3 regions of the Lactobacillus delbrueckii subsp. jakobsenii ZN7a-9 genome follow, and region 3 is predicted to be linked to each of the others. Evidence: predicted binding sites of a transcription regulator. Region 3 holds the regulator's gene; each other region holds the start of a gene.
The links. The regulator NrdR, encoded in region 3, represses ribonucleotide reductase genes. The targets are predictions, from matches to a motif close to ACACNATATATNGTGT.
Positions count from the first base shown of each region.

Region 1: the regulator NrdR is predicted to act here: its motif matches at 2,620-2,635, upstream of nrdD (anaerobic ribonucleoside-triphosphate reductase).
Region 2: the regulator NrdR is predicted to act here: its motif matches at 2,708-2,723, upstream of nrdJ (ribonucleoside-triphosphate reductase, adenosylcobalamin-dependent).

Region 1 is NZ_CP018218.1:558,857-569,665, forward strand. Features, by position in the region: gene asnB (asparagine synthase (glutamine-hydrolyzing)) at 1-1,134, shown strand, start outside; gene LJ046_RS02935 (carboxylate--amine ligase) at 1,168-2,427, shown strand; gene nrdD (anaerobic ribonucleoside-triphosphate reductase) at 2,792-5,002, shown strand; gene nrdG (anaerobic ribonucleoside-triphosphate reductase activating protein) at 5,074-5,796, shown strand; gene LJ046_RS02950 (iron-sulfur cluster assembly protein) at 5,815-6,372, shown strand; gene LJ046_RS02955 (DUF438 domain-containing protein) at 6,372-7,688, shown strand; gene LJ046_RS02960 (MDR family MFS transporter) at 7,788-9,008, shown strand; gene LJ046_RS02965 (hypothetical protein) at 9,095-9,433, shown strand; gene LJ046_RS02970 (M13 family metallopeptidase) at 9,458-10,809, shown strand, end outside.
Region 2 is NZ_CP018218.1:436,616-447,424, reverse strand. Features, by position in the region: partial or broken gene LJ046_RS02415 (IS30 family transposase) at 1-239, opposite strand, end outside; gene nrdJ (ribonucleoside-triphosphate reductase, adenosylcobalamin-dependent) at 419-2,638, opposite strand; gene LJ046_RS02405 (aldo/keto reductase) at 2,935-3,792, opposite strand; gene LJ046_RS02400 (L-lactate dehydrogenase) at 3,911-4,819, opposite strand; gene LJ046_RS02395 (cyclophilin-like fold protein) at 5,007-5,546, opposite strand; gene LJ046_RS02390 (exodeoxyribonuclease III) at 5,626-6,453, opposite strand; gene LJ046_RS02385 (hypothetical protein) at 6,511-6,669, opposite strand; gene LJ046_RS02380 (YjjG family noncanonical pyrimidine nucleotidase) at 6,719-7,432, opposite strand; gene LJ046_RS02375 (biotin transporter BioY) at 7,830-8,381, shown strand; gene LJ046_RS02370 (hypothetical protein) at 8,473-9,294, opposite strand; gene LJ046_RS02365 (histidine phosphatase family protein) at 9,370-10,023, opposite strand; gene LJ046_RS02360 (SGNH/GDSL hydrolase family protein) at 10,020-10,604, opposite strand.
Region 3 is NZ_CP018218.1:1,627,856-1,638,664, reverse strand. Features, by position in the region: partial or broken gene LJ046_RS10650 (RNA-guided endonuclease TnpB family protein) at 1-1,315, shown strand, start outside; gene coaE (dephospho-CoA kinase) at 1,709-2,293, shown strand; gene nrdR (transcriptional regulator NrdR) at 2,307-2,774, shown strand; gene LJ046_RS08310 (DnaD domain protein) at 2,778-4,112, shown strand; gene dnaI (primosomal protein DnaI) at 4,123-5,046, shown strand; gene thrS (threonine--tRNA ligase) at 5,347-7,278, shown strand; gene LJ046_RS08290 (CadD family cadmium resistance transporter) at 7,639-8,262, opposite strand; partial or broken gene LJ046_RS10055 (IS3 family transposase) at 8,659-10,059, opposite strand; gene LJ046_RS08275 (ATP-binding protein) at 10,242-10,809, opposite strand, start outside.

The DNA.
Region 1 (10,809 bases), 820 kb from region 3:
TTGGACCCGGATGAAGTCTTCTCCATCGGCTTTGACGACAGCACCTACGATGAAGCTTCCAAGGCCAAGGCCCTGGCCGACATCAACGGCTGGCACTTCTACGCTGACAAGGTCTACTCAGAAGAAGCCATGCGGGACTTCCCGGAAATGCAGTACCACATGGACGAACCAGACGCCAACCCGTCAATCATTCCTTTGTGGTACCTGTGCAAATTGGCCAGAAAGCACGTGACTGTTGCCCTGTCCGGGGAAGGGGCCGATGAGCTTTTTGCCGGCTATGTCAATTACGGGATGCACACCCACAACAATGTCATCAAGGTCTTTACCGACAAGCTGAAGAAGCTGCCAAAGGGAAAGCGGGTTAAGCTGGCTCATAAGATCAAGAAGATGCCAAACTTCCCGGGCAAGGTGCACCTTTACACCAACCTGGCTGAACCAAGCGAATTCTACGTGGGCCAGTCAGTCATCTACGACATGGACTACCCGACCATCTTCACTTCCAAGGACGCTAATGCTGTCTTGCAGCCGAGCTACCGGAACAAGCTGACGGTTAACGGCAACTACCAGGAAGACTTCAAGAAGGTCAAGGACCTGGACAATGTCAAGCAGATGCAGTACATCGACCTGCACCACTTCATGCTCAACGACATCGAGCAGAAGGCTGACAAGATTTCCATGGCCCACTCCCTGGAACTCCGGGTGCCTTACCTGGACGTGAAGATCGCCAAACTGGCCAACTCTATTCCAAGCAAGTACCTGGTCAACAAATACGACACCAAGTACGCCCTGCGCAAGGCTTCAGAACAGGTCCTGCCGGATGAATGGGCCAAGCGGCCGAAGCTGGGCTTCCCGACGCCAATTAAGCAATGGCTGCAGGAAGAGCGTTTCTACAAGCAGGTAAGAGACCTCTTCAGCGAAGACTTCGTCAATGATATTTTTGAACAAAAGAAGATCCTGGACCTACTGGATGAGAACTACAATGGGGACGGTTCTCACCGCCGGCAGATCTGGGCAATCTACACCTTCCTGGTTTGGTACAAGCTCTTCTTCGTTGACTACGAGGAAACCGTGCGCAAGTACCAGCACGTGCAGCCGGAAGTGGCCAGCTTGATCGCCCAGGGCAAGCTGCTCTAATCCAAAAAGAAGAGAAAGAGAATTTAATTACTAATGGCTAAATTTACACCAATTTTGCTTGGCAGTGACATCAACGTCTACGGGATGGCGCGGTCTTTTAACGAAGCATACGGCATCAAGGTCCAGGCTTGGGCGGCAACGCAATTGGCGGCCACCCGCTATTCCAAGATCGTGGACGTTGAAGTGTACCCTGGTTTTTCCGAAGACCCGGGCTTCATGAAAGTCATGCAGGAAAAAATCAAGGAATACAAGAATCATGAAGAGCCAGTCATTCTGATCGCTTGTGGGGACGGCTATGCAGAACTTTTGGCTAAGCACAAGCAAGAACTGGAAGGGACCTTCGTCGTTCCTTACATCGACTACCAGCTTTTGGAAAAGCTGATCTCTAAGGAAGGCTTCTACGAAGTCTGTGAAGAATACGGCCTGCCTTACCCGAAGACCAAGATCATCAAGCTGGCTGACTACCAGGATGGGTCATACGCCGACGTGCCTTTTGCCTTCCCGGTTGTCTTGAAGCCGGAAGACCCGGTTTCCTGGCTGGATGTCCAGTTTGAAGGGCGGAAGAAGGCTTTTGTCATCAAGGACCTGGCTGAATTCAAGGACATTGTGGGCAAGATCTACACCAATGGCTACAAGGAAGACTTGATTCTGCAGGACTTCATCCCGGGCGACGACTCCAACATGCGGGTCTTGAACGCCTACGTGGACAAGAACCACCAGGTCAAGATGATGTGCCTGGGCCACCCGCTTTTGGAAGACCCGACTCCGCAGTCAATTGGGAACTACATGGCTATTTTGCCGGCCTATGATGAAAAGCTTTACGAGACCGTCCAGACCTTCCTGGAGAAGATCAACTATGTCGGCATGGCCAACTTCGACATCAAGTACGATGCCCGCGACGGCCAGTACAAATTCTTTGAAATCAACCTCCGCCAAGGCCGGTCCAGCTTCTACGTGACCTTGAACGGCTACAACCTGGCCAAGTGGTACGTTGACGACTACGCTGAAGACTCCTTGGCCGGCCAGGAGACCGTCTATGCCAACAAGCTGGAGAGCAGCCACATGCTCTGGCTGGGCGTGCCGGAGAAGATCTTCAAGGAATACGCGGTCGACAACGAGGCCAAGCAGGCGGCCTTGAAACTTATCGATGCCGGCCAGGTGGGGACGACCGTCTTCTACGACCAGGACAGCTCCTTTAAGCGCTGGCTCTTGATGAAGTACATGTTCCACAACTACTACAAGCGCTTCAAGACCTACTTCCAGGTCAACAAGGGCCAGTACTTCGATAAATAGCCAATACTTTTATAAGCTCTTGATGAAAATCAAGGGCTTTTTTCATCTTTTTTAAATTTTTGAAGGACTTTGGCAAAAGACTAAAAATATTTGCTCAAGCAAAATATTCTTTTTTTAAAAATATACGGGCTCCAAGTCCCGTGACAACTGAATTCTCTCCTGTCATTTAACAGAAATGGACCTTTGTATAGACCACAATATCTGGTATTTTGTGCTATGCTTATCTTAGGAACTAAACAAGATGTGGTGGTTATCCACACTTAATCCATAAGATAGTCTGGTTCTTGTGAGTAACTCGCTTAAACAGCCCCAGAGGCTGATGTAAAAAGGCAAGGTATTTTTGAGAGATAAGAGGTTGATTGTCATGTTAAAGCCAGCAACAGAAACTGTGAGCTTGAATTTCGCTAACGCACCAAAGAAGTTCATCAAGCGCGACGGCGCCCCATTTAAATTTGAACAATTCAAGCTGGAAATGGTTCTGGATGAACTTGGCCTGGAAGACAACGAAATCAAGGCTGCCGTTTTGAGCAAGGTTTACGCCAAGCTGGCCACCTACACGGTTGACGCCGTTCAAGTCCACGCTGCCTTCAGAGCCAGCTTGAACGAACTGGGCTATCTGAATGAAGCCAAGGAATACGAAGCCAAGCGGCAGGAAGACGAAGCCGACTGGCGGGCAGAAACTGACACCAAGCAGCGTCTGGCCAAGCTGGTCGACAAGGATCCAAGTATCGTCCACGAAAATGCCAACAAGGACTCTGACGTCTTTGCCACCCAGCGGGACTTGACTGCCGGGACTGTGGGCAAGACGGTTGGTCTGACCATAATGCCTCAGCACATCGCCAAGGCCCACCTGCGGGGGGACATCCATTGGCACGACCTGGACTACACTCCTCTTTCACCAATGTCCAACTGCTGCCTGATTGACTTTGACTACATGCTCAACCACGGCTTCAAGATCGGCAACGCCTTTGTGGAAGTACCGAACTCCATCCGGGTGGCCACCAGCCAGGTAGCCCAGATCATCACCAGCGTGGCTTCCAGCCAATACGGCGGTTGCTCTTTTGACCGTTGCGACGAAGTCCTGGCGCCTTTTGCCGAAAAGGACTACAAAAAGCACCTGGAAGAAGGGCGTGAGTTCGTCGACGACGAAGACAAGGTAAAGGCTTTTGCCAAGAAGCGGACCCAAAAGGACATCTACGACGCTATGCAGAGCCTGGAATACGAGATCAACACCATGTTCTCCAGCCAGGGGCAGACTCCTTTCACCACCTTGGGCTTTGGCTTAGGGACCAACTGGATTGAAAGAGAAATCCAAAAGGACATCCTGCAGGTCCGGATCGAAGGCCTGGGCCGGGAACACCGGACGGCCATCTTCCCGAAGCTGGTCTTCAGCTTGAAGAAGGGGCTTAACCTCCACCCAGGCGACCCGAACTACGACATCAAGAAGCTGGCCCTGGAATGTGCTACCAAGCGGATGTACCCAGACGTTTTGAGCTACGACAAGATCATTGACATCACTGGCTCCTTCAAGGCCCCGATGGGCTGCCGGTCCTTCCTGCAAGGCTGGAAGGATGAACAGAGCCGGGAAGTCAACTCCGGGCGAATGAACCTGGGCGTGGTTACCTTAAACCTGCCAAGAATCGCCATGGAAAGCCAGGGCGACATGGACCGCTTCTGGGAAATTTTCAATGACCGCCTGGAACTGGGCCGGCAAGCCTGCGAATACAAGGCCAAGAAGGTCACTGAAGCTAAGCCGGTCAACGCTCCAACCCTGTATGAATACGGCGCCTTTGGCCAAGGGGTTAGCGATGACGGCGACGTCAACGACTTCTTCAAGAACGGCCGGGCCACGGTTTCCCTGGGCTACATCGGCCTTTACGAAGTCGGCACGGTCTTCTACGGGCCAGACTGGGAAAAGGACCCGGAAGCCAAGGCCTTCACTTTGGAAGTGGTCAAGAAGATGCATGATGCCTGCGCCAAGTGGGAAAAGGAAGACCCGAACCACTACCACTACAGCGTCTACTCCACCCCAAGTGAAAGTCTGACCGACCGCTTCTGCCGCCTAGACACGGAGAAGTTCGGCAAGGTCAAGGACATCACGGACAAGGAATACTACACCAACTCCTTCCACTACGACGTCCGCAAGCACCCAACCCCATTTGAAAAGCTAGACTTTGAAAAGGACTACCCATACTACGCTGCCGGTGGTTTCATCCACTACTGCGAATACCCGAACTTGAAGCAAAACCCGGCCGCTCTGGAAGCTGTCTGGGACTGGGCTTACAACAGAGTCGGCTACCTGGGTACCAACACCCCGATCGACAAGTGCTACGAATGCGGCTTTGCCGGCGAGTTCAAGTCAACCGCCAAGGGCTTTGAATGTCCGCAATGCGGCAACCACAACCCGGAAACCTGCGACTGCGTCAAGCGGACTTGCGGCTACCTGGGCAACCCGCTGAAGCGGCCAATGGTCCACGGCCGGCATGAAGAAATTGCCCACCGGGCCAAGCACATGAGCTTGGGCATGGTCAGCGAGGAAGCCAGCCTGGAAAAGCAGAAGAACAGCCAATACTAAACGAAAAGAATTATACTAATAGGCAGGAATCATTCCTGCCTATTTTTTATCGAAAGCAAAGGAGAAGCGAGATGCCAGAGAAAGACAAGAATCAGCAAGAAGGCCCTGACGTCCGGGACAACCTGATCCGGATCAGCGTCGGCGGGGAAACGGTCTTTGTGGACGCCAACCAGTACAAGGCTAAAAATGCCGGCCAGACGGCCAAGCCCCGGAAGATGAAGCGCCAGCCCAAGAATCCCAAGCCGGGCGAATGGATCTCAGAAGACTACAGCAAGCATAAGATTGCCGACTACAAGTCCTTCAACTTCGTTGACGGGGAAGGGGTCCGCTGCTCCTTATACGTGTCCGGCTGCCTCTTTGACTGCCCGGGCTGCTACAACCTGGCCGCCCAGAACTTCAACTACGGCCGTCCCTACACCCAGGAATTGGAAGACCAGATTATCGCGGATATCGGCCAGTCCTATGTTCAAGGGCTGACCTTGCTTGGCGGGGAACCCTTTTTGAATACCTGGGTCTGCAACCGGATCATCGACCGGGTCCGGGCCGAATACGGCCACAGCAAGGACATTTGGTCCTGGTCAGGCTATACCTGGGAGGAACTCTTAAAGGAGACCCCGGACAAGGTGGAAATGCTCAAGAAGCTAGACATCCTGGTTGACGGCCGCTTTATGGACAACTTGAAGGACCTGACCCTGCAGTTCAGAGGGTCCAGCAATCAGCGGATCATTGACGTGCAGAAGTCCCTCAAGACCCCGGACCTGCACCCGGTCATCTGGGACAAGCTGCAGAGATAGTTTTTTAGCGAGGAAAAAATGAACGAAGAAAAACGCGCCTTGGTTAACCAGGTCATCGGTCAGCTGCAGACCGTCATCGACCCGGAGCTCCTGGTCAATGTGGTCGACCTGGGCCTCATCTACGGAGTCGACATCGATGATGAGGGCAACTGCCTGGTGACCATGACCTTGACCACAGCCGGCTGCCCCTTAAACGACTACCTCAACCGGGAAATCCGCCAGGCGGTGGGCCAGCTGGCCGCCATCAAGCAGGTGGACATCAAGCTGGTCTGGTACCCGGTCTGGACCCCGGACCGCTTAAGCGAGCAGGCGAAAAAGCAGCTGGGCATCAAGGAAGAGCCGGCTCCGGCGGCTAAGGAGATCAACCTCCACCAGCCGATCAAGACTTTCGCTGACCAGTATCCGGAATTTACCGAAGATATGGCCGAGATCGGCTTCAACCGGATCAAGATTCCGGGCATGCTGGACACGGTGGGCCGGCTGATGACCCTGCCGATGGGCTGCCGGGCCATGGGCTTTGACCTGGAAGAGGTCAAGGAGAAGCTGCGCTTGAAGGGATACGAGGTGACTGAGTGATGACCATGTCTTTAAAGGAGAGGCAGGAGAAGCTGCTGGAGATCTTGCGCCTTTTGCGGGACAAGGGGGACTTTGACCAGGCCAAGGCCATGTTCAACGAGGCTTTTTCTTCAGTCTCAGTCAAGGAAATCACGGAAGCTGAGCGGGCCTTGATCGCCGGCGGCCTCAACCCCCAGGAAATCCAGAACTTGTGTACGGTCCACGCGGAAGTCTTCCGGGGATCGATCGGCGGGCAGGAAGCAGGGGAGGCTTTTGCCCGGCCCGGCCACCCGGTCCAGACCTTGAAGCAGGAGAATGTCGTTTTGACCTCTCTGGTTAACGATGCCCTTTTACCAGACCTGGCCAAGTATGAAGCAAAGCCAGCCCCGGAACTTTTAGCCAAAATCAAGCAGGAGCTGGCAGACCTGGCCCAAGTAGACAAGCACTATACCAGAAAAGAAATCTCCATGTTTCCCTTGATGACCAAGTACGGCATCACAGCCCCGCCCCAGGTCATGTGGGGGGTAGACGATGATATCCGGGCCTGGATCAAGGAGGCCCGGCAGGCGGCTGAAACGGGCGAGGCAGAACTTTTGGCCAAAAAGGTCAAGCAGGCGGCCAAGGAAGTCACCGAAATGATCTTCAAGGAAGAGGCGATCATGCTGCCGCTCTTGACGGAAGTGGCGACGCCGGCCGACTGGCTTAGGGTCAAGGAAGACGAGCCCCGGGTGGGCTACTGCTTGATTCCCAATCCGTCAGCCTGGCGGCCATCCGCGGCCGAACTGGCTGAGAAAAAGGCAGCCGACCCGGCGGCGATCGCCAAGTGGAATGACCAGATCGGGGCTTTTGCCGGCCAGCTGGGCGGCAATGAAGCCGAAAACTACCAAAAGCTGGTGGAAGTCGAGCAGGCAGAGGAAAAAGCCCGGCCAGCCCTGACGGAGTCCTTTATTGAGTTCGCGGAAGGCAGCCTCAGCTATGAGCAGCTCTCGGCCGTCCTGGACCTTTTGCCCCTGGACCTGGTCTTTGTGGACAAGGACGACGTCATCCGCTACTTTGGCGGCAGCTGCGGCTTTTATCCCCATTCGAAAAACGACCTGGGCATGAACCTGTTTAGCATTCACATGCCAAAAAGCGTGCCTAAGGTCAAGGCCATCGTGGATGACCTGAGAAGCGGGAGAAAGGACAAGCATGCCTTCTGGTTTGAAGTCCGGGGCCGCTTCGTCTATATCCAATACCTGGCGGTCAGAAACAAGGCCGGGGAATATCTGGGCGTTTTGGAAGTCTTGCAGGATATTACCGACCTGCGCGCATTGCAAGGAAAGAAGAAAGAGTTGTAGAATTATAATAAAGAGAGGAGCCATGGCTTGCTGAGTCGTGGTTTTCTTATTGCCTGGAGTATTTTTAGCAATTAAATTTAGAAAAGGAGGAATGGATAAATGAAAACTAAACACGGACAGAGCCAGTTGCCGGAAATCGCGCTGCCCTGGCTGGTCGTGGCCGAACTGGCTACTTGGATCGGGGCCAGCTTCATTTGGCCACTGACTTCCGTTTACCTAAACAAGCGGTTGGGGATCAGTCTGTCGGTAATCGGGATCGTCCTCTTCTGCAACTGCGTGGCCAACATGCTGGGGTCAACCATCAGCGGCCGGCTTTTTGACCGGCTCAATCCTTATCCTTTGATTACGGGCGGGATGCTGCTGGATGCTTTGGTCCTGTTGGCCATGGCCTTCTTCCATGGCTGGCCGGTTTACTGGGTCTGGTTGGTCTGCACGGGCTTTTTAGGGGGCTGGAACGGGGCCCTGGTCAATTCCATCGCCACCAGCCTGCGCAAGTATCCGGGCCGGTATGTCTTCAATATTCTCTACTTCTCCCAGAACCTGGGGGTGGTAATCGGGACCTTGGTTGTCGGCTACCTTTACGACTACTCAATTGAGCTGCTCTTTATCATTGCCAGCTGCCTTTTCTTGATCGGGACTTTAGTTGCCTTCTGCAAGTTTAAGCCGATCGTGGCCTACCATGCCCGCCGGCAGGAGCAGAAGAAGACTGGCCAAACCCCGCTGAAGGCGGAAAAGATGCCAAAGGCCAACTTCTGGATGACCATGGGCTTCTTCATCACCCTGGGGGTGACCTGGCTGATGTACATGAACTGGGAGTCCAACCTGTCCGTTTACATGGTCAGCCTGGGGATTCCTTTCCACCTTTACTCAACTTTATGGACGATCAACGCCGGCATCATCGTGGTCGTGCAGCTGATTTTGGCCCGCTTCCCGCGGATCTTCAAGAGCATCTACCAGCAGATCTACTTCGGGATCTTCATGTTTGCCGTGTCCTGGCTGACCTTGATTTTCGCCAAGACCTACCCGGGCTTCGTCTTGTCCATGTCGATCCTGACCTTGGGTGAATCGACGGCCTTTTCCGCCATTCCGGCCTATGTCAACGACATGTCGCCGTACTCCAGCAAGGGCAAGTACCAGGGGATGACCCTGGTGGCTAGCGGGGTCGGCCGGGCCTTCGGGCCGCTTTTCGGCGGGACCTTGATCGACCTCTTCGGCTACAAGACCATGTTTGTAGTCGCCAGCTGCGGCATCCTCCTTTGCCTTTTGGCCCTCTTGCCGCTGAGAACAAAGCTGAAGGACCAGGTGCAGTTCTTCAAGTAGGAATTTTTAGCATTTTTTTGCACTTTGGTTGAACAGGGAAGCAGTTAACGGGTAAAATAAGACGATAGTGAGAAAAGGAGGAAAACATGCTTAAGGTTTACGGGACAAAAATCTGTCCGGACTGCATCGCCTGTGAGGCCAGTTTTAAAAAGTACGGCATCGGCTACGAATTCGTTAATATTTTCGCCACCATGCCGGATTTCAAGGAATTTTTGCGCTTGCGGGATGCCAGTCCCGCCTTTGCTCACGCTAAGGAGCAGGGTAGCGTGGGGATTCCGGCCTGCGTCAAGGAAGACGGGGAAATTTTTACCGACTGGGAAGGCTTCTTAAAGGACCAGGGCTTAGAGCCAATCTGGCCCGAAGCAGCTGACCAGGCCAAGGCTGAAATCGCGGCCCAGTGCGACCTGCGCCAGCACAACTGCTAGTTGAAAAACAAGGAGGAAGAAATATTGAACAATAAATTTGCCGTCCGCGGCGGCAGCGGCGACACGACTGTCATTGACAAGACTGCCCGCCCGCAGGACAACCTGTATTTGGCCGTTAACTCTGACTACCTGGATCAGCTGGAAATCCCGGCTGACCGGTCCCGGATGGGGAGCTTTGACCAAATCGCTGAAAACGTTGAAAAGACCCTGATGGCTGACTTCGCGGCTTTTGCCAGCGGGGAAAAGGAAGTGCCAAACCTGCCGAACCTGGCCAAGGCCGTTGAACTATACAAGCTGGCCAAGGACTTTGACAAGCGGAACGCTGATGGGGCAGAACCAATCCAGGCTGACTTGAAGAAACTGGAAGGCTTGAACAGCTGGAATGACCTGCAAGGCGCGGCAGCTGCTTTGGCCAAGGAAGGCTTTGACCTCCCATTCTCCTTCTCCGTTGACGCGGACATGAAGAACACCAAGGTCAACACGGTTTACTTCGGCGGTCCCCACATCTTTTTGCCAGATACGACCACTTACGAAAGCCCGGACGCGGAAAAACTCTTGGGCGTGTTAAAAGAACAGACCCTCAAGCTCTTCCAAATGGCCGGGGTAAGTGAAGAAAAAGCCGCTGAATATGTAGACGGGGCCCTGGCTTACGACCAGCGACTGGCCAAGGTAGTCAAGTCCAGCGAAGAATGGGCTGACTACCCGGCCATGTACAACCCGATTTCATTGGCGGACTTCAAGAGCAAGTTCACTAGCTTTGACATGGGCCAGTTCCTGGCAGGCTTCCTTGGTGAAGAACCAGAAGTTTTGATCAACACGGAACCCCGCTACCTGGACCAGGCAGAAGGTCTTTTAAACGAAGCCAGCTTCAGTGAAATCAAGGGCTGGATGCTGGTTAAGTTTATCAATGACGTGGCCTCATCTCTGTCGCAAGAATTCAGAGAAGCCGCCTTCCCGTTCAGCCAGGCTTTGACCGGCCAGCCGCAACTGGCCAGCGGGATTAAGCAGGCCTACCGGATTGCCAACAGCACTTTCAGCGAAGTTGTCGGCGTCTACTACGGGCAGACCTACTTCGGGGCCGCCGCCAAGGAAGACGTTTTGGGCATGATCAAGCGGATGCTGAAGGTCTACGAGGACCGGCTGGCCAAGAACGACTGGCTCTCCCAGGCGACTAAGGACAAGGCCATCACCAAGCTGCAGGCCTTGATCTTGAAGGTCGGCTACCCGGACAAGATTGAAGACATTTACAACCGCCTCCAGGTTACCCCGGCAGAAGAGGGCGGCAGCCTTTACAGCAACCTGCAGGCCGCCAGCCAGGAAAGCATCAAGTACAGCCTGGAGAAGCTCCACCAGCCGGTTGACCGGACTGTTTGGCT
Region 2 (10,809 bases), 700 kb from region 3:
TGTAGTTCGTAAGTTCTTTGCCCTTCGACAGCTTTATACCGCTTCACATTGCCGGTATACAGGGATACTGTGCCTCTTTTGAGCTCATATCCGACCGTGCTTGGTGAGCAGTTAAGTTCTCTAGCTATAGCACGATTAGAGTAGCCCTTAGAGTGCAGCTCCTGGATTGTAGTCCGGTCGTTCAGCGTAAGGTGCTTGCCCTTTTGGTGTGGTTTAGTGTTAGAATATGAATGATCCATTTTAACCTCTCTAGAAATGTTTGTGGTAATTCATATTCTACCAGATGGTTGAAATGGATTTTTTGTGCTCGAATCCAGTGAAAACGATTTTTCTTACTGGATCAGAACAGTGTTCAGTTTAATTTTACAATCGGCGATTTTAGTTTTTTCTTATGTCTTTTATCGCTATTTTGCCTGCCTTACTTAATTGGGCAGGCGCCGCCTTCACAGTCGGTCTGGTCGACCAGTTCCAGGTCCTTGACGTCGCTGTTCAGCTGGCTGAAGACTTCTTCCACGTTGCCGGTAATTTCCTGGCTGCGCTTTTCGTAAGTCTCCTTATCGATCGGTTCCTTTGGCGCTTGCTGCAGGGAACCGCCAAAGTATGGCAGAAGCGAGGTTGACTTGGTGATAAAGCGGTACTGGCGGAGCAAGGGTTCAACCTGGTCACCTTCGGAATCCTGGAAAGTAATCGTGCAGGAAACCGCGTTGTCCGACCAGTAAGTCTGCAAGAAGGCCTGGGTGGCAAACTGTTCCGCGATTGAAACCGTGCCAGCTGAGGCAAAGTTAGGGTTGTCCGCCCCTACCGCCTTGATCGGGAATTCCACGCAGGTCGTGTTTTCCGTGTAGATGTCGGCTTCCGTCCGGTAGCCGCAGGCCTTCAAGGCTGGCAAAAGCGGGTCAGAATCCTGGAAACGGATCCGCTGGATCAAGTAAGCCCCGTAGTGGAAGTGCATGCCTTCACTGGCACCGGCCAGCTTAGCCACCGTGCCTGATGGCTTGACCGTGGTGTGCTTGATTGATTCATTGCAGCCCAAAGTCTTACTGTAGGCCTGGTCAGCCTTGACCACGGCCTTGTAAAGCTGGTCAACCATCTTAATGGCCCGCTTGTCGTAGACTGGCACCTTGATAGCTTCATGGGTTTCCGGGTCAAAGTCATCCTTGAAGCCGGTAACCACCCGGTTGCCCAGTCTGGTCAAAAGCCAGTCCTGGATCCCGGACATGGAGATCCCGATCCGGCGGTTCTTTTGAATTATTTTCCGGGAAATTTCCCAGTCATAAGGACTGAAGGTTACCCGCTTGGCGTAGCGGGCCGCTAAGGCAAAAACTTCCTGCAAATCCCAGCCCTGTTCTTCCGCGATCAGCGGGAAGACTTCAAAGAGGTTGCAAGGTTCCCCGTTGGCCAGGGAGATCTCCCCACAAGGGTTGGTCCCTTCCACGTCCCCGTCAATTCCAGCCTGGTAGCCATCAATAATCCGGCCATAGTTCTTGGATAGGTCCAGGTTCACGATCCCTGGCTCCCCGTTTTCCCGGATCCCGGCAGCGATCGGCTGGTAGCCGCTGAAGGCTGAATCAACCGCCACGCTGTTGTTGGATGCCCAGCGGTGGTGCATCAGCTTCTCTTGGTCCTGCTTCATGGAAATGAAGTCCTGGTCATCATTTGAGCCCAGGGCCAGTTCCGCTGACCGGCGGACATTGCCGGCCACGACTGCCTTGCCGATCAAGTTGCAGATGTCGGCGGCATCGACAGCCGTAAGACGGCCACCAGCCTTATTATTCAAGACTTCGTTAACGTCCAGCAGCATGGAGATCAAGGGCATTGGGCCGGAAGCCGTGCCGCCGAAGCCATGGATTTCTGCCCCGTAAGGACGGATGTCGGACAAGTCCAGGATCAGCTTTTGCTTACGGTCCGGGTTGGTCTGGGCAAAGTGGAGGTCAATCAAGAGGGCATTGGCCAAAACCCAGCCCTCCCGGGTGTCCGGCAGGCGGTAGTAGATACTGTCAGCATCTTGAACTAATTCATTCTTGCCGACGGCCCCGACCTTGACGGAAGCGTCGTAGGATTCACTGGTCTCATCGACCACCAGCTGCAGGTCGATGGCAAAGTCGACCCGGGGAATCTGGCTGATGTTGGATCTGGCAACTGAGAAGCCAACCCCGCCCCCCTTCATCAGTTCGTCAAAGAGGAAGGAGAAAGGCATGGAAACGGCCTTTTCCTGCTTGCCAAGGTAGCTGGGCACGATCTTGCTGTCCCCGTACTTTTGCGGACGGATGGCCACAAACCAGCAGTTGTTTAAGGAATCCCCGGTCTGTCTCTGATAGTCAGTCCCGGAAATCCACAAGTTCCGGCCAGATGGCGTCGCGCCCAGGCCGTAGATCAGCTTGTAGAGCCGCTCTGCTTCTTCAGTCAAGCTCTGCTTCAGTTCCAGACTTGGGGAGTCTTGAAGGCGGGGATCCAGGTTGATGTTGCCTTCAACCACCCGCTTGACGGTTTCATCCCAGTTTTCACTCCGTCCCTTTTCCGGAAGCCAGCGGGCGTAGGTCCGCTTGTAGGTGACCCAGCCCAGCTTGCCCCAGTGAGGTTTTACACTCGCTTTCACCCGGTCGATAAATTCCTCCGAGAGAGATATTTCTTCACTCATCTTCTCAGGTCCTTTCTGCTTGTCTCATTATTTTTTAAGCACTCCATATATTAGCACTCTTCCTGTGAAACACAAGATGTAGTATTGTGTAACTAGGCGAACACGAGAAACTGTATGTTGGCTTAATTCAAGCCCCGTAAGCCTTCACCCGCTGTCAAATTTTTTTGAAAAATTTTTTAGCAATTTTTGTTCGGCTTTTCCGGATATATACAAAAAGACTATATAACCACCAATTCGTTTTTCGGCATATTATATAGTCTTTCTTATAATTTTTTTACTTCTTTTTGCTTTTGTCTTTAAAATTCTGCTTGGTCCGGATCCAGGACTGGCTGGCCGATCCCTTGCAGGCCATCCAGCTTGGCCATGTCATCTGCAGTAAGCGCAAAGTCAAAGACCTCAGCGTTGGCCTTGATGTAGTCCGGGTGAACTGACTTCGGTAGTGGTAAAAAGTTATGCTGCAGGGACCAGCGGATCAAAACCTGGGCGCTGGACTTGCCGTACTTGGCCCCAACTGCCTTGATGGTCTCATTGCCCAAAAGACCGCCCGTGCCCAAAGGACTGTAAGCCTCGCTCAAAAGGCCGTATTCCTTGTTAGCGGCCGTTACTTCCGCTTGCAAGTCATTTGGGTTGAGGCAGATCTGGTTGACCACAGGCTTGATTTCTGCCGTTTTTAAGAGGGCTTCCAGGTGGTGGCGGCGGAAGTTGGAGACCCCGATTGCCCGGATCTTGCCAGCTTGAACGGCTTCTTCCATGGCCCGCCAGGCTTCCGCGTTGCCTTCTGCCCAGTGGTCCCGGATGGCAACTGGATTTGGCCAGTGAATCAAGTACAGGTCCAGGTAGTCCGTGTCCAGCTTGAGCAGGCTGTCGTCAATAGCCGCCTTGGCCCCTTCATAGCTGTGGGACCCGTTCCAAAGCTTGCTGGTCACGAACAAGTCGCTCCGCTTGACACCGCTGCGCTTGATGGCCCGGCCCACGCTGGCTTCATTGCCATAAACTGCGGCCGTGTCGATGTGCCGGTAGCCGGCATTCAAGGCTGTCTCAACTGCTTCTTGGGCCACATCGCCGTCTGGCGTCTGCCAGGTCCCGAAACCGATTACCGGGATCTTGACCCCATTGGCTAATTCGTAAGTATCTTCCAAACCGTGCAAAGTCATTTTTTGCCTCCTGTCATTTTCCTTACTTTTTGTAATTAAGCTCATTATAACAAAAATCCTCCCGACCGGGAGGATTTTCTTACGCTAAAATTCTTTTGACTTGTCAGAATCGTTTTAATTATTCCAAGCTGGCCAGGCTGTCCTTCAGCTTCTTAGCGGAAGCTTCCAGCTTGGCTTGTTCGTCAGCTGGCAAGTCCAGAACTGGCACTTCTTCTACCCCATGCTTGCCAACGATTGACGGGTAGCCGATGTAGGTCCCCAGAGATTCAACGTAGCAGCTGGTCGGGCCGTAGAACTTGGCGTCAGAGAAGACGGCTCTGGCCAAACGGACCGCGCAGGTAGCGACAGCGTAGCAGGTGTAGCCCTTGCCCTTGCCGACCATGAAGGCATTGTCCTTGCTCAAGCGGTCCATTTCTTCTTTCTCTGCTTCATTGAAGAGGTCCTTGGCTGGCCGGTTGTTGACCCAAACAGTTGACCAGGCCGTGAACTGGCTGGACCCGTGCTCGCCCAGGTTGAAGCCGGACACGTTTCTCGGGTCCTGGCCCAGCTTTTCCCCGACAACCCGCTGCATTCTGGAAGTGTCCAGGAAGGTCCCGGTCCCGAAGACCTGGCTCTTTGGCAGGCCTGTCACCTTTTGCAAGATGGAGGTTACCACGTCACAAGGGTTGGAGATGTTGATGATGACGCCCTTGAAGCCGCTGTCCTTGATCTTCTGGCCAACTTCAACCGCGTTCTTGGTGTTGATCGGGAATTCCGCGAACCGGTCGCCTGTCGTGATTGAGGCCGCCACGTCACCAAAAGCGGTGATGATCAAGTCAGCGTCCGCCAGCTCTTTCCAGTCGCCCCACTTGACGTTGACGTAGAAGTCGTTTCTGCCCAGGGTGTCGCGCAAGTCGCCCCATTCAGCCCGACACTTGGTCTCATTCTTGTCCAGCAAGACCAATTCGTCCGCTACCCCGTGGGTAAAAAGAATAAAGGCCGCCGTGGCCCCAACGTGTCCCATGCCGATCACTGCTACTTTTCTCATTAAAGATTCCTCCTTATTTTTTAATATGTCATCAATCGTTTTCTCATAATAAACAATAAAACAATTTTGTCCAAAGTGCAAGCCTTACTTAATTAAAAAAGTTTCAAGCCAGTTAAAAATTCAGAAAACAAGGCAAAAGTAACAGGAAAGAAAAAAGGACTGCCGCTTAAAGCGAAAGTCCTTCTGCTTAATCTTTAAAACTGAATTCCAGCGGATCCTGGTCGGCACTCAAACTAGCCGGGCTCGGTTCGTTCCGCTTCAAATTACCTAAAGGATAGAACCCCCGGCTGTAGTTCTTGTCACTGGCAAAAATCAAGACCTTGTCGCTGTCCGGGTCATAGCCGATTTCACCAACCGTGGCATGTGTCAATTCCTGCCCCTTAGGGGTTGGCAGCTTAACTGTCTGCTTGCTGATCAGCACGCTATCCTTCTTGCTGGCCGTAAAATCCAGGTCAACCTTCTTGCTCTCCCACTGCTTGAGCAGGCTGACAGAAGTCGGCGTCTTGGGCAGGATGCCAGTAATCTTGCTCTTCTTGCCGGACAATTCCACCTTCATGTTCTTGAAGTGGTGGTTGTCGGTTGACTTGACTGCCTTCCGGTACTCTGAAGTATCGAAGGCGTCTGAACTGCTTTCTGCTTTCTGGCCACCGCTCGAGACGGCCATAATCACCGTGCCGGCAAAAATGACCAGGATCAAGCCGATGACCCCTTTTTCTAATCTCTTCATATACACATACGCCTCATACACTAAAAATTAACTAAAACTTCTTTGTTTCTTCAACCTCTAACTTCTAATTGTAACCAAATCACAGCTTAATTTCCAATAAAATTGGACAATGATCCGCTCTTTCTCCAGTCTCGATCATTTCCGACTTCTCCACCTGGTCAGCCAGGCGGTTGGAAACCAGCCAGTAGTCGATTCTCCAGCCGGAATTATTGGCCTTAGCCGTCCGCACCCGCTGGGCCCACCAGGAGTAGACGCCCTCCACCTGGCCGTGGATCTGGCGGAAGGTATCCGTGAAGCCCGCCGCCAAAAGCTGGCCAAAGCCCGCTCTTTCTTCATCCGTAAAGCCGGCGGAATGGTGGTTGTTTTCCGGGTGCTTCAAGTCGATTTCCTGGTAGGCGGCGTTGAAGTCCCCGCTGGCCAGGACTGGCTTCTTCTTGTCCAATTCTTCCAGGTAGGCCCGGTAGCACTTGTCCCATTCCTGCCGGTCACCCAAGCGGACCAGACCGTTGCCGGCATTTGGCGTGTAGACCTGGGTCACGTAAAAGTCCGGGAATTCCAGAGTCAAAATCCGCCCTTCAAAGTCCATCGGCTCCGGGGCCCCGATTTTCGGCCGGGTCACTACCGGATCCAGGCCCTTCTTATACAAAAACATCGTGCCCGCGTAACCCTTCCGGGCTGGCTCCATGCTGGACCGCCAAACGAAATCATATTCCGGAAAAAGGTCAGCCAGAGCCGCCTGATGCTTTTTGCTTGGCCCGCTGGCCGGCAGCTTGGTTTCCTGCAGGGCCAGGACATCTGGGTCCAGGTCATGCAAGTTTTTCAAGACCCCCCGGGTCATTTCCGCCCGCGGGGAAGTCCCCGTCAAGGCCGCGTTCAATGAGTCAATGTTCCAAGAAATCAGTCGCATTTTATCTTCACTTTCTGTTTTTCTTTACTCTCTGTCGTTTTTACTCTTCGCTTTTTTCTAGATCGCCAAAATTTCCAGGGGATAGTCGACCGTGTAGTCAGCCTTTTCCTTCTTCAGGCTGGCCGGGTCAAAGGCGCCCCAAGTGCAGGCGCAGGCCGCGTAGATGTGGCGCGATTCGCAGATCGTGCCGTCGAAATCAAAAAAGTAATTTTCCATTTTTCCCCAAATCTTTCTTAAAGTCTGTCTGCTTTAAGTATAACGGAAACTAACGCAGAGCGGTCGGGGCGAAGTCTTTTTTCAAGATCCGCTGGAACTGGGCATAGTTGTCCACCTCAAAGAGGGGGTGGACTGGCAGGGTCTTCTGCCGGTGGCGGTGGTTGAACCAGATGCTGGCAAAGCCGTAGTTTTCCGCTCCCATGATGTCAGAGGACAGGCCGTCGCCGAAGAAGACAGTTTGGTTGGGGCTGTAGCCGCTTCTGGCGAAAAAGTAGTCAAAAATTTCCGCGTTTGGCTTCTGCACCCCGGCTTCCTGGCTGGTCACGACCAGGTCAAAGTAGTGTCTTATCCCGGCTAATTCCAGCCGGTGCTCCTGGCCAAATTGCTCCCCGTTGCTCAAAACCGCCAGGCTGTAGCCCAGTCTTTTGGCATAGCGGAGGGTGTCCTTGACCCCGGGCAGGAGCTTGTGGCCGGTGTGGAAGTAGCTGTGGAATTCGTCAGCCGTCTCCATCCCGTCGACTTCGACCCCGCAGTATTTTTTGATAATATCCGGGAACATGATCTCGTAGAGCTGGTTCAAGGTCAGCTCACCCTTTTCCAGCCGCCGCCAGAGACCCTGGTTGTAGGCGTGGAATTCTTTTTCAAATTCGTCACTGATCTCCCAGCCATGGGATTTGAAGAGCTGAACCAGGGAGTCGTGGACCGTTGCTTCAGTGTCGAGCAAGGTGTCGTCAACGTCCAGGATAATTTGCTGATAGCGCATGTGGCCTCCTTATTTTCTGTTGCATTGCTTGTTTCTATTAGGCGTATTAAGATTCCATTATAGACAAAAAACTAAAGCAGTGCAAAAAATTACTTTCAGTTTATCTTACCCCCATTTTCTCCTTTTCCACATCTTGGGCCTTACTCCGGCAAGCAACTACGATATATTGTGGATAACTCCTGTGGAAGTTGTGCATATCTAGTAGCATCCCCGGCGCTTAGTCACTAGACCTGCTTTTCCCCATATTTTTGCATCTTTTTACCTAACCTTTATCTTTGCTACTTTTCCCTCCAGCGATTGCTATACATGTACTTGGCAAAATATCTTATTGACAAAAAGCCCCAGTAAAACTATATTAATCAAGTAAGCAATAGTTTTGCTGGATTGGAGGAGAAAAATGTCCAGAAAAAATACTTTTCAGCTCTGTCTTTTGGCCTTATCCACGGCCTTGATCATTGTCGGCAGCCAGTTGGCGGTCCCCTTGCCGGGCGGGGTCCCTTTTACCCTGCAGACCCTGGTAATCCCCCTAATCGCGGCTGCCTTTGGCTGGCAGCTGGGAACCGGCGCCGTCGCCCTCTACCTGCTCTTAGGGGCCGCCGGTCTCCCCGTCTTCAGCGGCGCCAGTGGCGGCATCGCCGTCCTTTTCGGGCCTAACGGAGGCTTTCTCTGGGCTTTCTTGCCCCTGGCCATGATCACGGGCCTGGCTAAAGGAAACAGATTTTATTTGACCCTGGCGGCCGGGATTGCCCTCTTCTTACAACTGCTCCTGGGCGCTGCTTGGCTAGCCTGGATCAGCCATTTGCCTTTTACAGCCGCGGCTAACGCTGCTATCTGGCCTTTTTTGCCCACAACCTTAGCCAAACTGGCCCTGGTCGTTGCCTTGGCCCCACGCTTGCGGGGGATTTTTACCACTTACGCCGGCAAGGTCGGCCGCGGCTACCAAAAATAAGCTGGAAGAAAGCAGGTACAGATAAAAGAAAAGGCGAAGCCCTTCTTAGAGTTTCGCCTTTTACTTTGTTCAATTTTGCCTTGTTTTGGCCTTACTGCTGGTAAATCGTGGCCAGTTGCTGGGCCAGGTCGGGCTGCTTGAGCTCGATCTGGGGCACCAGTTCCATGGCGTCGATCTTCCCGCTGTGAATCCGGGAGATGTTTTCCGGAGTCAAGCCTTCCGTCTCGATGATTTCCAAAGTGGTCGGCAGCTTGTGGTACTTGTACATCTTTCCCCGCAAAGCCTCCTGCCGGGTTCCGTCCAGCATCCGTCTGAGCAAGTCCCGCAGTTCATCTTCCTGCTCGTCCGTTACAGTGAAGCCGATCAGGCGCAGGGACCGGGGCACGGCGTTGATGGTCTCTTCCACCGTCTTGCCGTAGCTGACCGAGTGCAGCTGGGTCAGCGCCTCAAAGAAGGCTTCTTCCAGCCGGTCGTCGCTGAGGCCTGGATTGCTGTCTTTCAGATACTGGCGGTACTCTTCCGTCGCCGTGGTCCGTTCATAATACCATTCGTTTTCCCGGCGCAAAAATTCATCCTTCTCCGGCACATAATAGAGGCGGTTGTGCTGGAGCTCTTTGATCCGCTTGAAATCTTGCGGCAGGTCCATCAAGACCCAGTCGCCGTAAAGGTAGAATTCCTCATCCTCATCTTCGCCCCGCTCTTCCACCAGCAGTTCCCTTTCACCGGCCACATTGTAGTCCTGGTCGCTCTGGTCCAACATGGTGAATTCCCAGAAGTCGTCCTCGTCAATGTTGAGCAAGGGGTTCTGGTGGCTGAAAATATGGTACGCGTGTCTCAGCGGAATAATGCCGTACATGTTGATCATGGCGTAAAGATAGCGCCGGATCAACAATTTGTTTTCTTTACTAATCATCTGTCTCACCTACCATTTTCGATAGATCTTTCCCTACTTCTCCCTACAAGCTATTATAGACCAGCAGGGCAAAAATCAGTACATCGGCCGGCCAAATTCTTCCAGGCTGACCTGGCCGTTATCATCGACATTCAAGACCGTCATCTCGTTGTGCTTAGGCAAGTCGGTTCTGAGGTGCTTGCCACCGTAGATGCAGGCCAGGCAATGGATGACGCAGGCATGACCAACCAAAAGGATCCGCTCTGACTCATCATGGTTGACCAGGTAGTCGATCCCCCGCTTCAGGCGGCTTTCAAACTCGATCCCGCTTTCAGCATCCCCCTCCGGGTCAGCCGCGTGGAATAAGTCCCCGATTTCCTGCCAAGTGTAGCCGTCCTTGACCGCGTCGACCAGGCGGGGGTACTTGGTGGACTTGAAGGCCGCCGCTACTCCTTCCGTATCATGAAAGGCCTCGTAGTAGCCAAAAAATAGCTCCCGCAAGTCAGCGGTCTGGGTCATCTCGGTTGACTCCCAGTTGTCATTTTCCGAAACGATGATCTTCCGGGTGTCAGCGGCCCGCTTCAAGTCACTGGAGGCCACCAAGTCAAAATGCTGGTCCTTCAAGGCCTTCCCCATCCGGTGGGCACCCTCGATCCCTTCTTCAGTCAAAGGGGCGTCAGACCAGCCCTGCAGGCGCTGGTACTTGTTCAAATAGGTCCGGCCATGGCGAACCACGTAGATCTTCTTCATTGTTCAACCTCTTCCTTGGGCAGCTGCTTCATCATTTTCGCTGCCAGCAATTGATAACCGCGCGGGCCAAAATGCAGGCCGTCGTCAAGTTCTCCCCGGCACAGGGCTTTCAGGTCTCCCTCCTTCAGCATGGCCGTGAAAAAGTCGACATAGGCAAGCTGGTATTCAGCCGCGACTTCCTCCATTACTTTAGCATACTTTGCCAGTTTCGCGTTGGTCCGCCCCCTCTGCTTAGCTTCATCCACCGCCGGACCGGAGACCAGGACGGTTTTGGTCCCCGGATAAAAGCAGACCAGGGCAGAGACAATAGCCTGGAGGTTCTTCCGGTACTGGTCTAGTGGCACTTGCTTATGACTGGCCGCGTCATTGACTCCGACCATTAAGAAAAGCTGGTCAGCCCGGGGCCGCTTTAAGGCCAGGTCTCCTAACAGGGCTAAAAGGGCGCCGGAATTGATGCCAGACACCGCCGTATTGTCGATTTCCAGGTCAGGCTTTTTCTCTTTCAGGGTCCAGTTGATTCTAGGCTGATCCAGCCCTTCCTTGCGGGCAAAGATGCTGTCACCGAGTAATAAAATTCTCATTTCTACCTTTCTATGCCAGGAAAACATCAAGTCTGCCATCGACAAGGCGAGGGAGGCCCTCCAGTACACCGATGATGACTTAACTCAACTGTATCACGTTTTTGACGAAAGCGTCCGGGAAAAGTACGTCAATCGCGACTATGTCCTGACTCACTTCTAGGAGGCCCTGGATAAGCTCTGGATCAAGCCTTACTACCAGATGGAG
Region 3 (10,809 bases):
CAATTTTCAGACCAAGCACTGGGTAGGCGCTCTCCGTGAGGCATCTGCCAACATAAAAAGCATGTGGTCGAATCTGGCTAACCGTTTGAAGAAGCTGATTCAAGGAAATGAAAATCTTTCTGCAGATCAGCGCCACCTTCTGTTCTTTATTTTGAAATTTAAGAGCGCATGGCAAGCCGTTCTTCTTCACAAGCTAATTGATCTGCCGGAAGAATACACTGAAGCTTTAACTGAAATAGAAGCTAAACTGACGGATAAGCAAATCAAGCAAGCGCACAGCTACCTGCGCCGGATTACGTACCGCTACCACTACCGAGCACGGAAGTCGGGCAAGCTTGGCTCTAGCATGAATTGTGACTTGAATTGGGCATTTGAAGGAAATACTTTTTCATTCAGTTCAGATATGCCTAGAAAGCAGTTTTCTGTGGAGATGACCAGCCCGTGGAGTTATTCACGCACCGGCGATATCACCGTGGTGCTTGACCGCATCAAGCAGCGCCTTGAAGTTCATAAGCTGATCTCTAGCAAGCGTTACAGCAATGATTCAAAGAAGGCGATCGGCATTGACAAGGGGCTTGCCACCCTGCTTTCCTGCAACAGCTGCAATGAATATGGTAAAAACTTCAGCAAGCTTGCCAATGCCATCGTTGACGAATACGGCAAGCGAAACGCAAATCGCTAGCCATATATGAGTTTGCGCTGGCAACTCAATCAGCAGCTTGAGCAACTGGAGAAAAAGGACAAGCCTTTGTCCAAGACAGCTTCGAAGAAGAAAAGAAAACTGCTTGGCAAGCTTAAGAATCTGGAGCAGAACAATATCGGCAGAAAGTCGTATGAAAAGAGCTACCGGTCAGCTCATGAAACTGTCAGAAGCTTTATCAACTGTGCGATAAACAGAATGATCGAGACAGAGCATCCGGCGGTCATTGCCAAGGAAGACTTGACGTTCGTAAAAGAAAAAGGCGTCAAATCAGATAACAGCAGATTCGCAAGAAAGATGCGCAAGCGCTTGAATTCATGGACTAAGGGCCAACTGGATGAACGTATTGAATATCTTTCAAGCAAGAATTCGATTGAAACTCATGATGTCAATCCGGCATATACTTCTCAGTACTGTCCGATCTGCGGGCAGCATTTTGAGGAAAGATACGGCAGTCATCATGAACTGACTAAATGCAAGAAATGCGGCGAGATGAATGCGAATATCGCCGCAGCCGAAAACATATTGAGTAGATTAACTGACGAAGAAATCACGCTTTACACGCCTTACAAGCGAGTTAAGGAGATTCTTGCCAGTCAGATAAAAGAAGCATAAGCCAAGTAATACTACAAAGTTGAAGGCTCTAGCATGTAAGAGCAGTCAACTTTAACGAACTCAGTTCGGGGTATTAAAATCGCGGCTTGACTGCTTCGAGATGCATCACGATATGCTTGCCTGCTTTTTGCGGGCAAGATGCCTTTCCGACTGCCAGGCTAAAAGTTTCCAGTGGGGCAGATAAAAGATAAAAAGCTATTGGATGACGCTATCCGGCGTTATTTGACAGCCAACCATACTCACTGACCTTAACTTCAAAAGGTTAAAAATCTGATTTCTTTTGCCAAGTTGAATCTACCCATAGATTTAACTAGAAAGGAATATCAGAAAAACTTACCAATACTGATGTGATTATCAAGATTTAGTAAGTTTTATGATTCGGTAAAAGATTAGATGACTTTTTATCTGGGGCTGACCGGCGGGATTGCCACGGGCAAGTCGACCGCCAGCCGGATATTAAAAGAGCTGGGCTGCCAGGTCATCGACAGCGACTTGATTGCCCACCAGCAGGCCGAAGTGGGCCAGGTCTCCTGGCAAAAGATCTTAGAAGAATTCGGGCCGGACTTCTTCAATGAAGATCGGAGTCTTAACAGGAAGAAGCTGGGCCAGTATGTCTTTGCCAATCCTAAGGCTTTGGCCAAATTGTCTGAAATTACCCAAGGCGAGGTCTTAAAAGAAGTTCAAAAGCAGATGAAAGACAGCCAGGCTTCTGTTTGCGTCATCGATGTTCCCCTGCTCTTTGAGGCTGGCTGGCAGGACTACTTTGACGCTGTCCTCTTGATCGCGGCCCCGGAAGAAGTGGAACTGGACCGCTTGATGAAGCGGGACTCTTTAAGTGAAGCAGAAGCTAAAAGGCGGATGCAGGCCCAGCTGCCCTTAGGGGAAAAACGCCTGTTGGCTAGCTATGTCCTTGAAAATACTGGTACAATAGAAGAATTAAGAGATAAATTGAGCAATCTGCTGAAAACTATCGCGTGAAAGGAGCTTCACAATGCTTTGTCCAAATTGCCATCAAAACGCCTCCCGGGTTATTGACTCCCGGCCAACTGACGAAGGGCGGACCATCCGCCGGCGGCGGGAATGCGAAAACTGCGGCTACCGTTTTACGACTTTTGAACGGGTGGAACAGTCACCCCTTTTGGTGATCAAGAACGACGGCACCAGAGAGGCCTTTAGCCGGGAAAAGATCCTGAACGGGGTGGCGGCTGCCTGCCAGAAGCGGCCGGTAACTAGCGAGCAGCTCAACAAGCTGGTCGACAATGTTGAAAACCGGATCCGGGCTAAAGGAGTCAGCGAAATCTACTCCAAGGAAATCGGGGAACTGGTCATGGACCAATTAGCCGATATCGACGACGTGGCCTACATCCGCTTTGCCTCCATCTACCGCCAGTTCACTGACATGTCCAGCTTCATGAAGACCATGGAGGACATGATGGATCGGCACAGCAAGGCTAAGTAGTCCATGTACGAAAATTCCAATCCCCGCCTCAGGTACGTCGTTTTAAATGAGCTGGCCGACCAGTCAGGGCAAGGGCAGGTCTTAATCAAGCTCTACCAGCCCTTGATCGGGGCTTTAGGGGTTGCCCTCTACCAGACCCTGGTCCAGGGCTTTGATCCTTACCGGTCTTTGTCGGCTTCAAGTGCCCTGTACAGCCTGCAAGAAGACCTGGACTGCAGCCTCCGCCAGCTCTGGCAGGCCCTGCATAAGCTGGAAGCTGTGGGGCTACTCAAGACCTATGTCAGCCACAATCTCCGCTTGGGGGATATCCTGGCTTTTAAGCTGCACGCCGTGCCGGAGGCCAGTGAGTTTTTCAACACTTCGCTGTTAGCCAGCCTCTTAAAAGAAAAAGTTGGCGGGGTCCGCTTCAGCCAGCTGTCCCGGGAATTTGCCAAGCAGGCCCAGGTCAAGGAGCGGCAGCTAGACAACCTAGAAGAAGTTTCCGCTTCCTTTTTTGAAGTCTTCCGCCTGCCGGAAAATGAGGCCATCAATCCTTCTGAAGACGTCCAAAAGGCGGCCGAGGAAAATGCCGGCCAGAAGACGGAAGAAGCCCAGGTCAACTTAAAGCAGATCGACTGGCAGTATTTGAAAGACCGCTTCGCGACTTACCAGATCCCGGAAAGCGAGATCGACCGGCAGAAAGACGAAATCCGGTCCATCATGGAACTTTACGGCTTAAGCGAGGAAGAGTTTATCAACGAAACCCTACCGACCCTGCATGGCAGCTACCAGCTGGACGCCGCGGCGATCAGAAAGAGCCTCAACTACAACTACAAGGCTGACCACCGCCGCAAGCAGGTAATCAAGCGCCAGGAAGAAAAGCAGGACCGGCCGAGCGTGGACCAGCAAGACCAGCAGTTTTTAGACCTGGTGAAGAGCAAGTCCCCGGTCAACTTCCTGGATGACATGAAGCGGGAAAAGGGCGGCTTTACCACGGCCAGAGAGCGGCAGATCGTCTATGATTTGCGGGAAAATGTCGGCCTGGAAATGGACTTGATCAATGTTCTGGTCTACACCTGCCTCAACTACCAGCCGGTTTTGACCCAGGATTTGGCCTACCGGATTGCCAACGACTGGCTGCAAAAGGGAATCATGACCCCGGAAGCCGCCATCAAGCACCTGCGCGCTGGGAAGAAACAGGCCCAGTCAGGGCAAAAGAAGAACTACCCGGCATATTCAGGCAGCCGGCGGCTTGAACAGGGGACTGACTGGAACAAGAAGCAGTTTGTCCAGCCGGTCAATATTTCTGATGAAGACCTGCGGAAGATGCTGCAGGGGCCGGACAGGAAAGACAAGTAGGGGTGATTAGATGAGAGCAATTGGCGACATGTTGAGTGATGCGGCTAAGGCCGCGGCAGCCAAGAACGGGCATGATTTTTCGGCGGAATCATTTGAAAAGATGAAAAAACAGGTCTTCGCTGACCCCGACGTCCGGGCCTTTCTGACGGCCCACCAGGACCAGCTGACTAAGGAGAGCGTGGACGCCAGCTTTGCCAGCCTCTATGAATACTGCCGGCAAAAAGACAGCCACGACAAGGTGATCAGCGGCTATTTGCCCCAGCTTTTCATGGAGGGTCCTTTAATCGGGATTCGTTACCAGGCCAGCCAGGACAAGCAGCGCCGGGACAAAGAAGCAGCAGCCAAGCGGCGGATTGAGTTGATTGACCTGCCGGAGAAATTGCGCCGGGTCAAGCTGGCTGACTTGGACATGGCCGATGACCGCAAGCAGGCCTTGTTTGAAGTGGGGGCCTTTTTGCAGGCTTACCAGAGCAATCCCCATGCCAAGGGCCTCTATTTAAGCGGGGACTTCGGAGTCGGGAAGACCTACATTTTAGCGGGCCTGGCCAACCGGGTAGCGGAAATGGGCGGCAGGGTGATCTTTTTGCACATGCCGACCTTTATCGCTGGTTTGTCCAGCCACTTCGGCGACAACAGCCTGCAGACGGAAATCCAGCGCCTGGCGGTTTGCGATGTCTTGATTTTGGACGACATCGGGGCCGAAACCCTCAGTCCCTGGTCAAGAGACGACGTTTTAGGCGTGATTCTCCAGGCCCGGATGGACAATGACCTGCCGACCTTCTTCAGTTCCAACTTTGACATGAAGACCCTGGAGAGCCACTTTAGCGCGACCAAGAACGCGGATGACCCGGTCAAGGCGGCCCGGCTGATGCAAAGAGTCCGCTATTTGGCTAAAGAAGTGGTGGTTTACGGGAACAACCGCCGCCTGCCTTAGATTTTTTGAAAAAAATGGCAAAAAAGCCTTGTCTTATTCGGGCAAGGGGGTATAATCGAAAAGTAAATAGAAGACATGATTCCTCCCGCTTCAGAGAGAGGGGCCCAGTTCTGAAAGCCCCCATTTGGGAGGAACCCCACCTTCTATGACCCCAAAAGATAAATTACAAGGTTGGACGCCGTTATCAGTCCAATAAGAGAGGCCGCTTTAGGCCTGAATTTTGGGTGGAACCACGATGATTAATCGTCCCGAGCATGTATTTGTGCTCGGGACTTTTTTGTTTTTGGAGGATTTAAACCAATGAGTTTTGCTTTGACTCTGCCAGATGGCTCAAAGAAAGAATTTGACGTAGCTGTTTCCGTTGCTGACCTTGCTTCCAGCATCTCAACTTCCCTGGCTAAGAATGCCGTTGCTGGCAAGGTTGACGGGGAAATCAAGCCCCTTGACTTTCAGCTGGACGCTGACCACGAAGTTGCCATTTTGACCAACAAGGACGCTGAAGGTTTGAGCGTCTTGCGGGCAACTGTTGCCTTCGTTTTGGAAGCCTTGGTTAAGGACAAGTACCCGGAAATCAAGCTGGGCCAGGCTGAAGTTTCAGAAGACGGCTTCTTCATCGAAACTGACAAGGAAGACCAAATCAAGGTTACTGAATTGCCAGACTTGGAAAAGGCCCTGCAAAAGGCTATCAAGAACGGCGAAGCCATTGAACACGTACAAGTAGCTAAGAGCGAACTGGCTGAAGCCTTCAAGGACGACCCATACAAGAGCGAACTTTTGGCCAAGGAAGGCGACGTGGTTGACGCTTACAAGCTGGGCGACTTCGTTGACTTTGGCTTTAGCGCGCTTTTGCCAAACACTGGCAAGATCAAAAAGTTCAAGCTCTTGTCAGTAGCTGGTGCTTACTGGAAGGGCAAGAGCTCAAACCCAATGCTGCAAAGAATCTTCGGGACTGCCTTCTTCAAGGAAGCTGACCTAGAAGCTGACCTTAAGCGGCGGGCAGAAATCAAGGAAAGAGACCACCGGACTATCGGCCGGGACCTGGATCTTTTCTTCGTTGACCCTAAGGTTGGGGCAGGTTTGCCATACTGGATGCCAAAGGGTGCCACTATCCGCCGGATCATTGAACGCTACATCGTGGACAAGGAAGTTGCAGCCGGCTACCAACACGTTTATACGCCAGTTTTGATGAACCTGGACGCCTACAAGACTTCCGGCCACTGGGCTCACTACCGGGAAGACATGTTCCCGCCAATGGACATGGGTGAAGGCGAAATGCTGGAATTGCGGCCAATGAACTGCCCATCCCACATCCAAATCTATAAGCACCACATCCGGTCCTATCGGGAACTACCAATTCGGATTGCTGAACTGGGGATGATGCACCGCTACGAAAAGTCTGGTGCCTTGTCAGGTCTGCAACGTGTCCGGGAAATGACTCTGAACGACGGTCACACTTTTGTAGCTCTGGACCAAGTTCAAGAAGAATTTGCCAGAACTTTGCAAATCATCATGGACGTTTACCACGACTTCGACATCAATGACTACTACTTCCGTCTTTCATACCGGGATCCAAAGAACACTGACAAGTACTTTGCCAACGATGAAATGTGGGAAAGAAGCCAAAGCATGCTGAAGGCAGCCATGGACGACATGGGCCTGGACTACGTTGAAGCTGAAGGTGAAGCTGCCTTCTACGGTCCAAAGTTGGACATCCAAACCAAGACTGCTTTGGGCAACGACGAAACCATGTCAACCATCCAACTGGACTTCATGCTGCCAGAACGCTTTGAACTGTCATACATCGGCGCTGATGGCGAAGAACACCGTCCAGTTATGATCCACCGCGGGATTGTCGGTACTATGGAACGCTTTATCGCTTACTTGACTGAAATCTACAAGGGTGCCTTCCCAACTTGGCTGGCTCCTGTTCAAGCTGAAATCATTCCAGTTAACCTGGACGCTCACTCAGACTACGCTAAGAAGGTTCGCGACGAACTGGTAGCCAAGGGCTTCAGAGCAGAAATCGACTTCAGAAATGAAAAGCTGGGCTACAAGATCCGTGAATCACAAACCCAAAAGGTACCTTACACTCTGGTGCTTGGGGATGATGAAATGAACGCTGGCACGGTTAATGTTCGTCCTTACGGGACTGAAGAACAAAACTCCGAAAGCCTGGCTGAGTTCATGGACAAGCTGAGCAAGGACGTAGCAAGCTACTCCCGCGAAGACTAATTCCTTCCTTACAAAATTGAACCCTTTCTGACATAAAAAAACATCCTGTCTCAACTCTGAGGCGGGATGTTTTTGCGTAAGAAATAGAAAATGAGATTTTATTGCTTAAAAGCGATAAAATTATTATTTACTGGTTGAAGACTTGGTAGTATCATAAAAGATGAAATAAATTCGGAGGAAGAATGATGAAAAAGTGTAAACGATATCTAACTGTCTTTTTTGTTGCCATGATTACTGTAACAATTTTTTGCCATTCAGTGCTGCTAGCGTAAGTGCGAAAACTAACTTGAATGAAGCGATGAGTTTACCTGACAAGAATATTGAGATTGACAAAACGTATTGGTCTGATGAACGAATTGATCAACTTGCTGATAAGTTCAGAAAAGTCTCAAGCGTGCCACTTTCATACATGATGTATAGTCCAAGTGGAATGAATACTAAGGGCACAATGATTCGCTGGTATTTTTCAATTGTCTCGGATATTAACGGAATAGAAGATAGCACCCGACTAAGCTCGCAAAAGATAATTATGCCGATTGCAAACACAAGCAACGCCACGAGGGTCTGTGACCAATCTAACGAAGCAAAATAAGGTATATAGATACCTAAATTATCTCCGCCAGACGCAATTGTCAGCAATGTAACTGTCCAAAACAGTTGATTTGCCTTGCTTTGTTCTAATCTTTCAATAATTTCTTCCTCTTCTTCTTCCTCACCTTCTCCAACAATTGCAAAGCGAATCCCTAAATAGATAGGGATTAAACCAAGCAATCCAACCATCCATGGTTCAGGCACGAAATTGACGACATAAGCAGCAACTAAACTCGCCCCTACAAGTAAGCCAGTGCCTAGACACTGCCCCGCATAAATATGCCATTTCTGTTTATTCTGTGATAGCTGTGCAAATAAAATAATTAAAATAATTAAATAATCGATACTGGTGGAAATATAAACACCAATAGCAGATATGATTGTCTGTCCCATAAAAAAACTCCTGTATTAGTCAGTAATAAATCAGCAAATTTTAAGAGAACACAGACACATTAATTTAGCTATCCCTAATGGGTAATGTCGAACGTAGGAAAGCATTTTACTCCTCCTCAAAACATAGTTACAAAGTAATTTCTAACTGGAATTCGGTGACTACTTCCATATAAAGTATAACCCACTATACTTTACTTGGGCTCGCCGAGGGGTCTTGCAGACGGCTCTTTCGGCTCTTTTGAGCCGAGTATCAGCGACCCCATTGGGTCAATTAGCTGATGCTTGTCTGACGATTTGCTACCCTACCAAAATGGTAGGTATGCAAACCTCAAACCTAAATAAAAAACCACTTCGACTTTTGAAGTGCCATAGAAAAGTTAGACATTTTAGAAAATCTTAAATAGTTGCCATTACACGATCTCTGTATTTTACAGGGGTCGTGTAATTTAGTTTATTGGACCTGGACCGTCTGATGTTGTTAAACCAATATATGTAATCTTCAAGTTCTTGTTGGACTTCCTCCAAAGAATGCAGTTTAACTCGATTTAGTCTCTTACGTTTCATTAAGTTGAATATAGTTTCACCCGGTGCGTTATCGTGACAGTTTCCCTTTCTGGACATTCTTTGAACTAGTTCCATCTCTTTCAAGCGGGCTTGGTAGGTTGGACTTTGATACTGAGAACCTTGATCAGAATGGATAACTGGGTGGGAGTAAGCCGGTAGTTTGGTTTCCAATTCATCTAGCATACCCAATACTAACTCCATGTCGGGGGAGTAGCTAGCAGTACATGCAAGGATCTCCAAAGAAGCCTCATCTACTACAGGCGAGATATAAACTTTCTTACCGTTAGTTAGTGCATATTCTGTAATGTCGGTATGGAGAACATGATATGGCCTTTCTTCATCGAAGTGCTGCTGAAGAAGGTTATCAGCTACTTTTCCTACAGTACCTTTGTAGGAGCTGTATTTTGCAGTTCTCTTGTGATATAGCTCGGTCTTCAGCCCGATACTGCGCATCAGTTTATGCACTGTTTCCATCGCTAATTTAACGCCCTTGTCACGCAGAGCAGCCCACATCGGACGGTAGCCATACGTGCCTTGGCCTTCGTTGTAGTAGATATCTTTGATAAGATCTTTTACTTCGGCGTACTTATCCTTCTTAGCGATTCTTTTAAGGTTGTCGTAATAAGTCTTACGATTGAGATTAAGAGCTTTAAACAACTGTTTTAACTGAAATTCTGGGTGGTCTGCCCGGATATCACAAGCTATCTGTGTCTTTTGTCGATTGGATAGCGTGGATACCGGGCGGCTACTTTTTTTGCGATGATGAGCTCCAATTCTAATTTTTTGATTCTGGCATCTTTTTCTAGAAGTTTGGCCTCATATTCCTGCTTATCAGTTAAAATTTCCTTTTGCTTATTATGCTTGGCTTTCTCGGTCTTCTTAGGCATTTTAGCGGGTCTACCTTTCTTGACAGGAAGGAGCGCATCTGGACCGTCTCGCTGTCCATGAATACACTTGTGACGGACTAATATTGAATTTAGCAGCTACCAGATTAAGTCCTACATCGGATTTTAGATAGTAGCTTACCACATCCATCCTAAAGTCAACAGAGTATTTTCTTTTGGTTCGCTTAACTTTTAAGCTTTCCAATCCATTAAGTTCAGCGGCTTTCACCCACGTACGAATTATTGACGCAGCGATATTATAGTTATTGGTTAATCCATTGTATGATTCTCTGCCGTAAAGATAATCAGAAGCAATTTGTACTTTTAGTTCAGGTGAATACTTGGCCACAAAAATACCCCATAATCGTTAGATGTTTATGTCTAACAATTGTAGGGCACTTCAAAGCGGCGTGATATTGAACAAGTTTTTATTTAGAACCACTTTATTGGTCAATGTCAATCCCTTAACTTAATGACATTGTCTCAACTCTGAGGCGGGATGTTTTTGCGTATGGGATTCTATTTTTGGACTTACATCATGTCGAAGGTAATTAAGTGGCAGTCGACTTGCTGGGCAAGCTGCTGGCATTTATCAGTAAAGCCGGTCTTGGAGAACAGGTAGTAATTTTTCTTAGGAGTGGGGAAGAGGCTGCTTCGGTAGATGAGAGTTTCGAGGATATCCGCGGAGATCGGTTCGTTTTTCCACTTGCATTCGCCAAAGTAGCCGTTCAGCTTTTGGTCATCGAAACCGACAATGTCCATTTCGACTTGCTTCTTTTCCTTGGGATCCGGTCCCCACCAGTTGCCTAAGTTGACAAAAGGCTCTGGCACCAGGTCTGGATCAAACAGTTTGGACCAGAGGTATTCTTGGGAGAGTTTTTCAAATTCTGGTCCCATGAAGTGGGGGAGCTGCTTAATGATGTAGTCTAAAATTGGCTCGGTAATCCCCCGTTCGATAAAGCTGACCCGTTTGCCGACGAAAGTATACCAGAAGCGGAACATGCCATCTTTGATGGCATAGATGGTCTTTCGGCTTCTGGCTTTATCAAGTTCCGTAACCGGCAACCGTTTTTCGACAATGCCCAGGTCGATCAAATTG